Egicoccus sp. AB-alg2: one gene and its partner. Each later gene encodes a partner of the first gene's protein in a complex. Links are inferred from orthologs where the notes say so. Each region holds a gene or a part of one and is shown on either strand. Other genes may lie near its edges.

Region 1 (8,720 bases):
TCGCGTTGCTCGGCCACGAGGGCGGCGACGGGCTGGTCCCGAGCGGCGGCACCAAGTTGCCAACCACCGACCGCTTCGAGCGGTTCGTCGACCACCTCGTCGAGGAGGCCGGGCTGCGCGACCGCGTGGTCCCGACCGCGGCCCGCGCGCTCACCCTCGACGCCACCGGACGCGCGACGGTCCACCTGGCCGACGGCACCAGCCGCCGTCCCGACCACGTCGTGCTGTGCACCAACGCCCGCCGGCCGGTCGTGCCCGGAGCGCTGCGTGCGCTGGACGGCAGCGACCTCGTGGAGCACGGCGAGTGGGCGGACGTGCGCTCCGTGACGCCCGGCGAACGGCTGGTCGTGATCGGGGGCGGGCTGTCGGCCGCCCACCTCGCGCTCGGTGCGGCCCGCCGCGGCGCGACCGTCGTCCTGTTGGCCCGTCGACGCCTGCGGGTACGACGCTTCGACACCCACCCGAGCTGGCTGGGGCCGAAGAAACGGCGCCCGTTCGAGGCCGAGCCCGATCCTCGCCGGCGGCGGACCATCATCGACCACGCCCGCGGCGGCGGCAGCGTGCCGCCGCGCATCCGCCGCGACCTGCAGGCCTGCGTCGAGGCCGGCTCGATCGACCTGCGCGAGCGCGCCGGCGTGCTTCGCGCCGAGACGACCGGCGACCGGCTCGTGCTGCACCTCGAGGACGGCGACCGGCTTCGGGCCGACCGCATCTGGTCGGCGACGGGCGGCAGCGTCGACGTCGCCGCGGACGCCCTGTGCCGGGAGCTGCTGACGCGCTGTCCCGTGCCGCTGGCCGGTGGCCTGCCCGACCTGCCGCCCGACCTGCGCTGGCCCGGCACGAACGTACATCTCACCGGGTTCGCCACCGGGCTGCGACTGGGACCCACCGCCGGCAACCTGGTCGGCCACCGCCGCGCGGCACTGCGCCTGGTCGCCTCGCTGCGCGGGACCGATCCCGACCTCGACGACCGCATCCGGGCCGGTGCCGGCGCGTGCCCCGGACGTCGGCCCGTCGCGCGGCCGGCATCGGCGCCGGGCACGCGTCGATGAGCGACCCGGGAATGCGCGCCCTGCTCGACGCCCTGGCCTTCGCCACCGCCAGCCTGCACGGGGACACCGGGACGGCGATGGGCGTCGCGCAGGACGGCCTGCGCCGGAACCCGGGCGGTTTCCTCGACGCCGTCGCCACGACCGTGCAGATGCTGGCCGAGGAACTCGACGAGGCCGGCGGGGACGCGGCGGCGCTGCTGCGCGACCTCGGGCTGGGGGTGCAGACGGCAGCGCTGGACGAGACCACGACGAGCGACGACCGACACGACTGACAGGAACCAACAGTGGCGAAGAAGAGCAAGATCGCCAAGAACGAGCAGCGCAAGCGGACCGTCGCCCGGTACGCCGACCGGCGCGCCGCACTCAAGGCGGTGCTCCGCGATCCCGATGCCGGACACGAAGCCAGGCAGGCGGCCGCGCAGGCGCTGCAGAGGCTGCCGCGCGACGCCAGTCCCACCCGTGTCCGCAGCCGTTCGGCGATCGGCGGCCGGCCCCGCGGGGTGCTGACCCGGTTCGAGCTCGACCGCATCACGTTCCGCCAGAAGGCCCTCGATGGCGAGCTCCCCGGCATCCGCAAGGCCAGCTGGTGACCGCGGACCCGGAAGCTCGCGACCTAGCGGTCGGGGGCGCGGTCCAGATCGACCAGCAGCGGCGCGTGGTCCGACGGCTTGTCGCCGGCGCGGTTGTTCTTGCGGAAGTTGCGGTCGACGACCACGTTGCGGATCCCGAGGTGGTGGCTGACGAGCGCGTAGTCCAGCCGCATGCCCATCCCCCGGTGGAAGGCGCCCATCCGGTAGTCCCACCAGGTGAAGCCGGTCCCGTCGGGTTCGACCTCCCGGTAGGCGTCGACCAGTCCGACCGCCAGGATCGCCTCGAAGTGGGCGCGCTCCTCCGGCGTGACGTGCGTGGAGCCGCGGAAGACGGCCGGGTCCCACACGTCACGGTCGTCGCGGGCGACGTTGAGGTCACCGGCGATCACGGTCGGCCCGGCGGCCACGAGCTGGCGCGTCCGGTCCCGGGCAGCGTCCAGGAACGCGAGCTTGGCCGCGAACATGGGATGGTCCGGCGTCCGGCCGTTCACGACGTAGGTGCTGACGACCTGCACGCCGCCGACACGGGCCTCGACCCAGCGGGCCTCCTGGACGTCCGGTTCGCCGTCGAGTCCGCGGACGACCCGGTCCACCTCGAGGTCCTCACGCACCAGCAGTGCCACGCCGTTCCACCGTCCGGCGGAGTGCTCCACCGCGTGGTAGCCGGCCATCCCGAACTCCAGGTGCGGGAAGGCCTCGGCGGCGGTCTTGGTCTCCTGCAGGCACACGACGTCCGGATCGTGCTGGTCCAGCAGTTCGAACACCCGCGGCATGCGGGCGTTGAGCGAGTTGACGTTCCAGGTCACCAGCCGCACGTGTGGCCTCTTGCCGTCGATCGTCGACGTGCCGGGGGTCGTGGCGCTTCGTGACGCCGCCTGCGGGGGTGCATCACCCCGGCGGGCCGCACGGTAGCCCCCACCCACCCGGCCGACCGTCCGAGGCGGCCGACGGTCGTTCGTGGGCCGGCCGCGACGCGCGGTGCGGATAGGTTCGCGGCCCTTCGACCCCAGGACCACCGTGGCCCGCGACGCCTCGCCCGACACGGGTGCCGGGACCGCGCGCACCCGGCCCGTGTGGCTGACCGCGCCGGTCCTGACCGTCTCCGCGTTGTCGATCGGGGCGGGCCTGGCCCAGTTCAGCGTCACGGCGGTCATCGGCGACGTCGCTGCCCACTTCGGCGAGGTCGGCGCCGGCGACGAGGTGGCCGCGCAGATCGGCCTGCCGGCAACCACCCTCGGTGTCGCGCTGGCGTTGGTGCGGGTGTCGTCGCTGGCGAGCCTGCCGATCGCGGCGCTCGCGGACCGCTTCGGGCGCCGCAACCTGCTGTTGACACTGGCGGCCCTGGGGCTGTTCCTCACTTCCACCGCCGCCCTGTCGCCCGGCTTCTGGTGGTACGTGGCCCTGGTCGCCCTGGCGCGCCCGGCGCTGTCGACCGTGAACGCGCTGGCGGGCGTCGTGGCCGCGGAGGAGGCGACCTCCCGCGACCGCTCCGCGGCCATCGCGCTGGTGACGGCGGCCTACGGGCTGGGCGCCGGCGTGGTGTCGGTCGCCCGGGGGGCGCTGCCCGGCGATCCGTCGTTCCGCGTCGTCACCGCGTTCGCGCTCCTCCCGCTGCTGTTGCTGCCGCTGCTGGCCCGTAAGGTGCGCGAGCCGCGGATCGCCGCACGAGCCACCCATGCGCAGGGGCTACCGGGCCACGTGCCGCGGTCGCTGGCGAAACCGGTGACGCTGCTGGCCGTCGTCACCGGCGGGATCGCGATCGCCACCGGCCCCGGCTTCACCTACCTCTTCGTCTACGGCGAGGGCGTGCTCGGCGCCTCGCCGCTGTTCATCTCCGTGCTGGTGCTCGGTGCGGGACCGGCCGGGCTGGTCGGCATCCTGCTCGGACGGGCCGGGGCGGATCGGCTCGGGCGCCGCCTCACCGGCGGGCTGATGATGGCGGCGACCGGGGTGTCGATCGCCGTGGCCTACGCCGGCGAGGTGCCCGCGCTGGCCGTCGGCTACCTGCTGGCGATCGCCTTCAGCAGCGGGTTCGCCCCGGCGGCCGGAGCGCTGGCCGCGGAGATCGCCCCCACCACGTTCCGCGCGACCGTCGCCGGCTGGATGACCATGGCGGGGGTGCTGGGCGCCGTCCTGGGGCTGCTGTCGTTCGGGGTCCTGGCCGACCTGACGGGCGGGTTCGCCAACGCCTCGATCGCGATCGGCATCCTCGTGGCGGTGGTAGCGGCGCTGTTCGCCGGCCTGCCGGAGACGCGCGGTCACGAACTCGACCAGGACCTCGCACCGACCCCCTCGGACGGCGCGCCGGCCGACTGACGCCGCCCCCGCCGCCGGCGGGCCCGCGGTCAGCGACGCGGCTTGGGTGGGGCGATCAGGTCGCGCAGGGTCGCGGCGACCCAGGCGACCAGGTCGTCGGGCCGCGGCGAGGGCACCGGCAGCTGCAGGGTGAGCTGCTCGCGCTGGTACCGGTACCCGCGGTGCAGCCGCTCGAGACGGACCAGCTGCGACTCGGTCAGGTCCATCGGCGCCACCCGCAGCCGCCCGGCCGGCGTCAGCGTCACCTCCTGGATCTTCCAGCGTCGCAGGGCCGCCTTGAGGGCCGCCAGGGTGAGCAGCCGCTCGGCCGGTTCGGGCAGCGGGCCGAACCGGTCGGCGAGCTCGGCCTTGACGTCGCGGACGCCGCCGGCGTCGCGGATGGCGGAGATGCGCTTGTACAGCTCCAGGCGCTGACGTTCGTCCTCGACGTAGTCGTGCGGCAGGTGGGCGTCGAGCGGCAGCTCGACCTTGATCTCGACCTCCTCCTCGATCGGCTCGCCGGAGAGGTCGGCCACCTCCTCCTTGAGCAGCTGCGAGTACATCTCGAAGCCCACCGCGGCGACCTGGCCCGACTGTTCCGCACCGACGACGTTGCCGGCCCCGCGGATCTCCAGGTCGCGCATCGCGATCGCCAGCCCCGAGCCGAGGCGGGTGTGCTCGGCGATCGTCTTCAGCCGCTCGTAGGCGGGCTCGGTGATCGACGCCCCCTCCGGGTAGAGGAAGTAGGCGTAGCCACGCTCGGACGAGCGCCCGACACGCCCGCGCAGCTGGTGCAGCTGCGAGAGGCCCAGCAGGTCGGCGCGCTCGATGATCAGCGTGTTCGCGTTGGGCACGTCCAGGCCGGACTCGATGATCGTCGTGCACACCAGCACGTCGAACTCGCGTTCCCAGAAGCGCACCATGACGCGCTCGAGCTGGCGCTCGTCCATCTGCCCGTGGGCGACCTCGACCCTGGCGTCGGGGACCATCTCCTGGATCCCGGCGGCCACCCGATGGATCGAGTCGACCTGGTTGTGGACGTAGAAGACCTGCCCGTCGCGCAACAGCTCGCGGCGAATCGCGAGGGCGATCTGGGCCTCGTCGTACTCGCTGACGACCGTCATGACCGGCTGGCGGTCCTCGGGCGGCGTCTCGATCACGGACAGGTCGCGCAGGCCGGACACGGCCATCTCCAGCGTGCGCGGGATCGGGGTCGCCGACATCGACAGCACGTCGACCGAGGTCCGCAGCTGCTTCAGCCGCTCCTTCTGCGCGACGCCGAAGCGCTGTTCCTCGTCGGCGACGACCAGCCCGAGCTCCCGCCACCGCACGGTCTTGCCCAACAGGGCGTGGGTGCCCACGACGATGTCGACGGTCCCGGCTGCCAGCCCGTCGAGGATGCGCTTGCGGTCCTTCGGGGTGGTGAAACGGCTGAGCGACTCGACCTCGACGGGGAAGCCGGAGAAGCGTTCGCGGAAGGTCTCGAAGTGCTGCTGGGCCAGGATCGTCGTGGGCACCAACACGGCGACCTGCTTGCCGTCGAACACCGCCTTGCCGGCGGCCCGCACGGCCACCTCGGTCTTGCCGAAACCGACGTCGCCGGCCAGCAACCGGTCCATCGGGACCGGCGTCTCCATGTCGCGTTTGATCTCCTCGATGGTGGTGAGCTGGTCGGGCGTCTCCACGTGCGCGAACGCGTCCTCGAGCTCGGCCTGCATGGCCCCGTCGGTCGAGAACGCCGTCCCCGGCGAGTGCATCCGGGCGGCGTAGAGGCGGATGAGGTCGGCGGCGATGTCGCGGACGGCCTTGCGGACCCGGTTCTTGGCCCGCTCCCACTGCGCCCCGCCCAGCGACATGACGGAGGGGGTCTCGCCGCCCTGGTAGCGGGTGACCGCGTCGACCTGGTCGGAGGGCACGTACAGCGTGTCGCCGTCGGCGTACTCCAGCAGCACGTAGTCGCGCTTGGCGACCTTGCCGCCCGGGGCCGGGAACTCACGTGTCACCATGCCGCGGTAGCGGCCGACGCCGTGGGTGCGGTGCACGACCGGGTCGCCCTCGCGCAGCTGCAGCACGGCGTCCGCGGCGCTGGTGCGGGTGCCCAGACGCCGGTTGGCCCGTCGTCGCCGGGGACCGAAGACGTCCCAGGTGCCGAGCACGGCCAACGCGAGCTCGTCCGACCGGAAGCCCGTCCGCAGGCGGCTGACGGTCACCTCGACGCGGCGGCCCTGCGGCTCGGGGGGGAGCGCGCCCACGATCGCGGAGGGCACGCCCTGCTCGCCCAGCACGTCGGCGATCCGGCGCGCCGGCCCGTCGGCGTCGACGGCGACGACGACGCGCTTGCCCTCGCGTAGCAGCCCGTTGGCCCGCTCCGCGAGCGTGACGACGTCGCCGCGGAAGGAGTCCCACGGCGCGCCGGGCAGCCGCGTCCCCCCGGCGGCACCGAACGGAGTCAGCCGCCAGATCCGCTGCGGGCTGCGCGCCAGCAGCTGGTCGGGGGTGGCGAAGTTGGTGCCCTGCAGCGGGACCTCCGCGCCGGCCACCGTGTCGAGCGCGGCACCGTCCTGCCCGGCGAACGCGGCCGTCTGCCACGCGGTCTCCGCCAGGACCTCGGCCTCCTCGCGCAGCTTCGTGGCACGCTCCTGCAGCAGCAGCGGGTCGAGCAGCGCGAGCCCCGCCGTGTCGGGCAGGAAGTCGCTCAGCAACGCCGGTTCGTCGCGCAGCAGCAGCACCAGCGCCTCGGCGCCCTCGAAGGTCTGCCCGTCGGCGAGCCGGTCGAGCGACTCGGTCAACTCGGGCCAGTCCGCGACACGGGCGCGGGCCGTCTCGCGCAGGGCGTCGTCGAGCACCAGCTCCCGGGCCGGGTCGATGACCACGCGCTCCACCGCGTCGGTGGAACGCTGGTCGCCGACCGAGAACTCACGCAGCGATTCGACGTCGTCGCCCCAGAACTCCACGCGCACGGCGTGGTCGCCACCGGTGGGGAACACGTCCACGATGCCGCCGCGCACGGCGAACTCGCCGCGCGCCTCGACCTGCGTCGTCCGGCTGTAGCCGAGGGCGGCCAGGCCCTCGACCAGCCGGTCGAAGCCGTCCCACCTCGAAGTCAGTTCGATCGGCCGTTGTGCGGTCAGGGCCGGATCCATCGGCTGCACGGCGGCCCGCACCGGCGCGACCACGACCTGCAACGGGCGCTCGTGCGCGTCGGGGTGGCAGAGCCGGTCGAGCACCGCGAGGCGCCTCCCGACGGTGCGCGGCTGCGGCGACAGCCGCTCGTGGGGCAGCGTCTCCCAGGCGGGGAAGACCGCGACGCGGTCCTCGCCGAGATAGGCCGCGATGCCGTCGGCGACCGCTTCGGCGTCGGAGGTGCGCGGCGTGAGGACCAGCAGGGGCGCCGCCCGCTCGGCGAGCAGGCTCAGCACGTACGGGCGCACCGACGGCACGCAGACCAACTCGTCCTCGGCCTCGAGCTCCTCCGGCCACTCGGCACGGCCCGGACGCAGCGCCGCGGCGAGCGGGCCGACGGCGATGCCGGGATCCAGGACGTCGTCGATACTGGCTGGTGCGCTCACGGTCGACCTCGGCTGGAGCGGTGGCGGTGGCGGCGTGCCACCGGGGACGGACGCCGCAAAGGCCGACCCGGACGCCGACGGGGTGCGTCGGCCGGCTCGGCGCATGATGGTGGCGTGTGCGATTGGCGACGCGCCCGCGCGAAGGCGTCCGCGCGGCACGTGCCTCGACAGTGTGCCGCTCGACCACGACCCGAGCGAACCGTTACCGTGTGCGCATGGCCGCTTCGCAGCGTCGACGCTTTCCGTGCCCCCCGGTCGTCCGGGGGGTCGAGCGCCGCTCGCGCTGACGCGCACCTCGCTCCCCCGATCCACCGGGGGGCGTCGCGACACCACCGCGCCCGACGAGGCGCACACGCGACGACACGAGGAGCGCTCTGCCATGACCACGTCGACCACGACGTTGCCGGCGGCGACCGTCCGCCGGCTGCTGACCCTACGTGACCTGACCGACCCGACCGCCGGCGCGCACGCGCTGCAGGAAGCCGTCGACCGCATCGAGGCGGCGCTGGCGAACGCCGCGGCCGTGCCCGTCCACCGCCACCGACCCAACCCGGTGGTGGCGGTCGCCGACAACTACGACCGGCTGGGCTATCCCCCGGACGCCGCGGCTCGCGACGCCCGCTACAGCCGCTATCTCACCGCCGACCTGATGCTGCGGGCCCACACGTCGGCGGCGATGCCGCTGCTGCACGAGCGGCTCGCCGCCGGGGATCTCCATGCCGGCGAGACCGACCTGCTGTTGAGCGTGCCGGGACTCGCCTACCGCCGTGACGTGGTGGATCGCCAGCACGTGGGCGAACCGCATCAACTGGACCTCTGGCGGGTGCGCCGCGACGGACCGCCCCTGACCGTGGAAGACCTCGAGGCACAGATCACCACGGTGATCGACGCGGTACTGCCTGGACGCCGCTGGCGGACCGAGCCGCGGGTCCACCCCTACACGACGGACGGCCGCCAGATCGACGCCGCCGCCGACGACGGCAGCTGGGTCGAGGTGGGCGAGTGCGGCCGCACGCACCCGGAGGTCCTGCGCCGCGCCGGCCTGGACCCGTCGACCGTGTCGGGGCTGGCGATGGGCCTCGGGCTGGATCGGCTGGTGAATGCTGGCCAAGGGCCTCGACGACATCCGACTGCTGCGTGCCACCGACCCGCGGATCGCGAGGCAGATGCTGGACCTGTCGCCCTACGTCCCGGTGTCGTCGATGCCGCCCGTG
Region 2 (5,829 bases), on another replicon or contig:
GACGGGACGGACGGCCGCGGACGGCGCGCCGCATCGGGCCTTCGAGGGTAGCCCTGACCGGATGCCGCCCCCGTCAGGTTCGCCGCGCCGCGCCCGGCTCCTAGGCTCCTCGTGCACGCCCCCGCTAGGAGGACCGGTGCTGGTCGCGCAGACGGCCGCTGAGCTCGCCGAGGTGTGTGGTGTCGGCGAGGACGCGGAGATCGACTTCACCTGCGAGGTGCTGTACCGCCTGACGGGCAACGACCTCGTGGCCCGCGGCGGCGGGCTGGTCACGACCGCGCTGCGGGTGCTGCTGATCCTCGTGGTCGCCTTCGTGGCGACCAAGCTGCTGCGTACGGCGATCAGCCGCTTCGCCAGCACGATGGAACGGCGCATCCAGGCCCGGATCGAGCGGGGCGAGCAGCGCGGCACGCTCGACGTCGCGCGCTACCGCATGCGCCGGTTCCAGCGGCTGCACGCCATCACCGGGGTCATGCGCGGCGTCGCCGGCGTCGTGGTGTGGGTCATCGCCGTGTTCGCCGTGCTGTCGGCGCTGCAGATCAACCTCCAGCCGATCCTCGCCGGGGCCGGACTGGCCGGCATCGTGATCGGCTTCGGCGCGCAGCAGCTGGTGCGTGACGTCCTGGCCGGCATCGCGATGCTGATCGAGGACCAGTACGGCGTCGGCGACTGGATCGAGATCGACGGCCGGATCGGCCAGGTCGAGCGGGTCGGTCTGCGTGCCACCTCGATCCGCGACCTGGACGGAATCGTCTGGCACACGCTCAACGGCCACGTCCAGCAGGTCGGCAACCTCTCCCAGGAGTGGAGCCGGTCGCTGCTCGACGTCCCGCTCGCGCTCGACAGCGACGTGCCGGCGGCCAAGGCGATCATCCACAAGGTCGCGTCCGACCTCGCGGCGGACGCGGTCTGGGGCGACGACATCATCGGCCCGCCGGAGATCTGGGGCGTGCAGGACTTCGGCCCCGCAGGGCTCTCCATCCGGCTGGTCATCCCGACCAAGCCGATGGCGAACTGGGACATCAACCGCCAGCTTCGCGAGCGGCTCCACCGCGCCTTCGCGCAGGCCAACATCCGCATGCAGGGACAGCTGGTCGAGGTCGGCGGCATGGCCACCGGCTACCCGCTCTTCACCCGCATGCAGGAGGCCGACGGCGACCGTCAGTCACGACCCCGCCGCCGTGGTCTGGTCCCGCCCGACGTCGGGCCGCTGGACGCGCCCCCGCAGGTCGCCGCGGCCGAGCCCACCGCCGACACCGGCGAGCACGCCCGCGACCAGACCACGGAGTTGCGCCTGGAACGCGGGCGCGAGCCACGGCCCGACTGACCGGATCACCGGCGTGATGGCCCGGTCACCGGCGGGCGACCGGGTCCGTCGCCGACGCGAGCGTCGCGGCGGTAGTGGACGACCCGCAGGCCGGGGACCGGCTCGGTCTCGCCGGTGACCACGAAGCCCAGCGACTCGTACAACCGCCTCGCCGGCAGGTTCGCCGCCCCGGTCGCGACCTCGGCCCGGCGGTGCGGCACGACGGCGAGCACGAAGCCGACCAGGCGCCGCCCGAGCCCCTGGCGGGCACGGTCGGGACGCACGGCGAGCCGGTCGATGTCCAGCACCGTGTCGCGGACGCGGTAGCCGAGGGCCGCCACGGGCCCGGTCGCGTCCTCGATGCCCAGCACCACCAGGTCGGCGGCGATCAGCTCGGCGACCGTCTCGTGCAGGGGCGGGATGGCGCTCGACCCGACCAGCGCCGCCTCCTGGGCGTACGCCAGCCGCTGCAGGTCGACCAGCCGTGCCGCCACCTCGGGTGCGTCGTGGCGCAGCCGGCGGACCTGCGGCCGCGTGGCAGGGGCCGGCGTCCCCGAGTCGGTGGGCCGGCCCAGCGGGCCGAGCCACGGATGGCCGGCGGGCAGGTGCCGGGCCAGCCAGCCGCGCCGGCGGACGTCCAGGGCCGGCAGCACCGCGGCGAAGTCCGCTTCGTCCTTCGGGCGCGGCGTCCGGGCCTTCATCAGCAGCTGCAGCTCCGGGGCGAGCACCGGGATGCCGCCCACGTCGACCACCGCCTCGGTGAGGGACCGTCGCACGGCCGGGTCGCGCCGGGACACCCAGGACGGCCCGTCGGCCTCGTTCACGTGCAGCTGGAACCGCCACGACGCGCTACCGGGGCGTCGGGCCCACACGTCGTGGACACCGACGGGCAGCCACTCCCCCGGCGCCCACGGTCGCAGCGTGCCGGGCGGGTCCGCCGCCCACAGCTCCCAGCCGCGCAGGTAGCGCTGCACGGCCGCCTGGTCGCGGCGCAGCACCCCGACGTCGAGGTCGTCGTGGCGGCGCGTGCGTCGCCCGACGACCAGGTCCAGCGCCCAGCCGCCCGCGATCCACCAGGGGAAGGACGCACCGGCGAACACCGCCGCCGCCTGCGTGGGCGACAGCGGCTGCCAGTCGTCGAGGTCCATGCCGCCTCCCGCTCCGTCGCGCAGCGGGGCAGCCTAGGACGGGCGTGACCCTCGTCGACGCGTGGTCAACCCGGCAGCAGGTCGCGCAGGAACTTGCCCGTGTAGCTGGCCGGCGCGGCGGCGACCTCCTCGGGCGTGCCCGCCACGACGATCGTGCCGCCGCCGTTCCCGCCCTCGGGCCCGAGGTCCAGGAGGTGGTCGGCGGTCTTGATCACGTCGAGGTTGTGCTCGATCACGATGACCGTGTTGCCCTTGTCGACGAGGCGGTGCAGCACGTCGAGCAGGCGGCGGATGTCCTCGAAGTGCAGGCCGGTGGTCGGCTCGTCGAGGATGTAGACGGTCTGGCCGTTGTAGCGCTTGCGCAGTTCCGTCGCGAGCTTGACCCGCTGGGCCTCGCCGCCCGACAGCGTGGTGGCGGGCTGGCCGAGCCGCACGTAGCCGAGCCCCACGTCGTGCAGCGTCTGCATGTAGCCGGCGATGCCCGGGATGTTGGCGAAGAACGCCAGTGCCTCGTCGACCGACAGCTCGAGCACTTCGGCGATCGTCTTGCCCTTGTAGTGCACCTCGAGGGTCTCGCGGTTGTAGCGCCGGCCCTTGCAGACCTCGCAGGGCACGTAGACGTCGGGCAGGAAGTGCATCTCGATCTTGAGCGTGCCGTCGCCGCGGCAGGCCTCGCAGCGGCCACCCTTGACGTTGAACGAGAACCGGCCCGGCTGGTAGCCGCGGACCTTGGCCTCCGGGGTCGAGGCGAACAGCTGCCGGATGCGGTCGAACACGCCGGTGTAGGTCGCGGGGTTTGACCGGGGAGTCCGGCCGATCGGCGACTGGTCGACCACGACCGCCTTGTCCACGTGCTCGAGACCCGTGACCCGCCGGTGCTTGCCCGGCAGGGCGCGGGAGCCGTACACGTGGCGCATCAGCACGCGGGACAGGATCTCGTTTACCAGCGTGGACTTGCCGGACCCGGACACGCCGGTCACGCAGGTGAAGGCCCCCAGCGGGAACGCGGCCGACACGTCGCGCAGGTTGTGCTCGACGGCGCCCTCGATGGTGATGGCCTTGCCGTTGCCGCGGCGACGCTCGTCCGGCACGGCGATCTTGCGCTCGCCCGCCAGGTAGGCGCCGGTCAGCGACTTGCGGGTCAGGCGCTTGAGGCCCTCCACCGACCCGGAGTGCACGATCTCGCCGCCGTGCTCACCGGCGCCGGGGCCGATGTCGACGACGTGGTCCGCCGCGTCGATGGTGGCCTCGTCGTGCTCGACGACGATCAGGGTGTTGCCGAGGTCGCGCAGCCGGATCAGCGTCTCGATCAGCCGCTCGTTGTCGCGCTGGTGCAGCCCGATCGAGGGCTCGTCCAGCACGTACAGCACCCCGACCAGGCCGGCGCCGATCTGGGTGGCCAGCCGGATCCGTTGGGCCTCGCCGCCGGACAGCGAGCCCGCGGGCCGGTCGAGGGTGAGGTACTCCAGACCGACGTCGAGCAGGAACTGCAGCCGCGCGCGGATCTCCTTGATGACCCGGGCACCGATCAGCGTCTCGCGCTCGCTGAGCTGCAGCCCCTGGATGAAGGCGTCGGCCTCCGCGACCGAGGCGGCGGTCAGCTCGGCGATGGAGCGGCCACCGACGGTCACGGCCAGGATCAGTGGCTTGAGGCGCTTGCCGTCACACGCCGGGCACGGCACTTCGCGCATGTACTGCTCGACCTGCTGGCGCACGTGGTCGGAGTCGGTCTCCGCGTGGCGGCGCAGCAGCGAGGGGATGACACCCTCGACCTGGGCCTTGTAGGACCGCCGGCGGCCGTAGCGGTTGGTGTAGCTGACGTGGACGCGCCCGTCGACACCGTTGAGGACGGCGTCCTTCACCTCGGCGGCGAGGTCCTGCCAGGGCGTGGACGGCTCCCCGCCGGCGTGCCGGACGGTCGCGCGCAGCAGCTGCTGGTAGTAGTTGGACTGTGCGCCGGTCCCCCACGGCAGCACGACGCCCTCGTCGACCGACAGCGTCGGGTCGCCGATGACCAGCTCCGGGTCGACGGTCAGCTGCGTGCCGAGACCCGAGCAGGATTCGCACGCCCCGTAGGGCGAGTTGAACGAGAAGTTGCGCGGGGCGAGCTGCTCGAAGCTCAGACCGCAGTGGGCGCAGGCGAGGTGCTCGGAGAACACCAGCGTCTCCGCCCGCGGCTCGGGCAGGCCACGCTCACGGGCCTCCTCGAGGGTGTCGCGGGTCGGCAGCACCTCGATCATGGCGATGCCGTCCGCCAACTGCAGGGCGGTCTCGATCGAGTCGGCGAGGCGGCGGCGCAGGTCGGACTTCTGCACCAGCCGGTCGACCACGACCTCGATGGAGTGCTTCTTGTTCTTCTCCAGCCGCGGCACCTCGTCGATGGGGTGGACCTCGCCGTCGACACGGACCCGGGCGTACCCGTCGGTCGACAGCTGCTGGAACAGCGCGGCGTACTCGCCCTTGCGGCCGCGCACGACCGGAGCGAGCACCTGGAAGCGCGTGCCGGCGGGCAGCTCGTGGACCTGGTCCACGATCTGCTCGGCGGTCTGCCGCGCGATCGGGCGGCCGCAGTTCGGGCAGTGGGGTTGGCCGATCCGGGCGTACAGGAGCCGCAGGTAGTCGTAGATCTCCGTGATCGTGCCGACCGTCGACCGCGGGTTGCGCGAGGTCGACTTCTGGTCGATCGAGATCGCCGGCGAGAGGCCCTCGATGAAGTCGACGTCCGGCTTGTCCATCTGCCCGAGGAACTGCCGGGCGTAGGCGGACAGCGACTCCACGTAGCGGCGCTGGCCCTCGGCGTAGATGGTGTCGAAGGCGAGGCTGGACTTGCCGGAGCCGGACAGACCCGTGAACACCACCAGCGCGTCGCGCGGGATCTCGAGGTCGACGTCCTTGAGATTGTGCTCGCGAGCACCGCGGACCACGATCTTGTCGTGCGCGTCACGGCGGCGAGTGGCCACGGGCGACCCCCTGCGGCAGGACGGGTGGGACGGCGGGTGCGCCGGCCACGCGGAAGGATGCATTCGGGCGGACGTGCCCGGCGCCACGGGAACCCGTCGAGCAGGACCCGGACGCCGGTGAGGGTACTGACCACCGACCGTACCGCTACGGGCACCCTGAGTCGAACATTCGTTCGGCCGGCGTCGGGGGTGGCGGAGGCCGTTCCCGACCCTCGGTCCTGCTCCCTGACCGGCGACGATCCCTAGGCTGCGAGGCGAACCGCCTCGCCGCATCCCGCTCGACGGAGGCCCGCCGTGCGCATCGCCGTCTTCAGTGCCCGCTCCTACGACCGTCGCTTCCTCGAGGAGGCCAACGAGCGGCACGGCCACGACCTGCACTTCCTCGAGGCCCGCTTGGACGACACGACGGCGGCGC

The links. The genes of interacting proteins can lie anywhere in the genome.
Region 2: the proteins of mfd (region 1) and uvrA are in contact, whole or in part, in a crystal structure (PDB 4DFC), measured with the Escherichia coli proteins. The link is inferred for Egicoccus sp. AB-alg2 from one-to-one orthologs.

What each region holds. Positions count from the first base shown.
Region 1 is NZ_JBGUAX010000009.1:75,180-83,899, forward strand. What follows is about bases 3,788-7,869. They hold mfd (transcription-repair coupling factor), read right to left. Parts: upstream 7,507-7,869; coding sequence 3,988-7,506; downstream 3,788-3,987. Other genes in these bases: ACERM0_RS18080 (MFS transporter), read left to right, coding at 3,788-3,958. Also shown: ACERM0_RS18060 (FAD-dependent oxidoreductase), read left to right, coding at 1-1,052; ACERM0_RS18065 (hypothetical protein), read left to right, coding at 1,049-1,324; rpsN (30S ribosomal protein S14), read left to right, coding at 1,337-1,642; ACERM0_RS18075 (exodeoxyribonuclease III), read right to left, coding at 1,666-2,457; more of ACERM0_RS18080, read left to right, coding at 2,660-3,787; ACERM0_RS18090 (hypothetical protein), read left to right, coding at 7,886-8,720; ACERM0_RS18095 (hypothetical protein), read left to right, coding at 8,709-8,720. UniProt on the Escherichia coli protein: Couples transcription and DNA repair by recognizing RNA polymerase (RNAP) stalled at DNA lesions. Mediates ATP-dependent release of RNAP and its truncated transcript from the DNA, and recruitment of nucleotide excision repair machinery to the damaged site.
Region 2 is NZ_JBGUAX010000001.1:287,721-293,549, forward strand. The notes cover bases 2,320-5,829. They hold uvrA (excinuclease ABC subunit UvrA), read right to left. Parts: upstream 5,478-5,829; coding sequence 2,520-5,477; downstream 2,320-2,519. Other genes in these bases: ACERM0_RS01380 (GNAT family N-acetyltransferase), read right to left, coding at 2,320-2,454; ACERM0_RS01390 (2-hydroxyacid dehydrogenase), read left to right, coding at 5,709-5,829. Outside these bases: ACERM0_RS01375 (mechanosensitive ion channel family protein), read left to right, coding at 137-1,327; more of ACERM0_RS01380, read right to left, coding at 1,333-2,319. UniProt on the Escherichia coli protein: The UvrABC repair system catalyzes the recognition and processing of DNA lesions. UvrA is an ATPase and a DNA-binding protein. A damage recognition complex composed of 2 UvrA and 2 UvrB subunits scans DNA for abnormalities.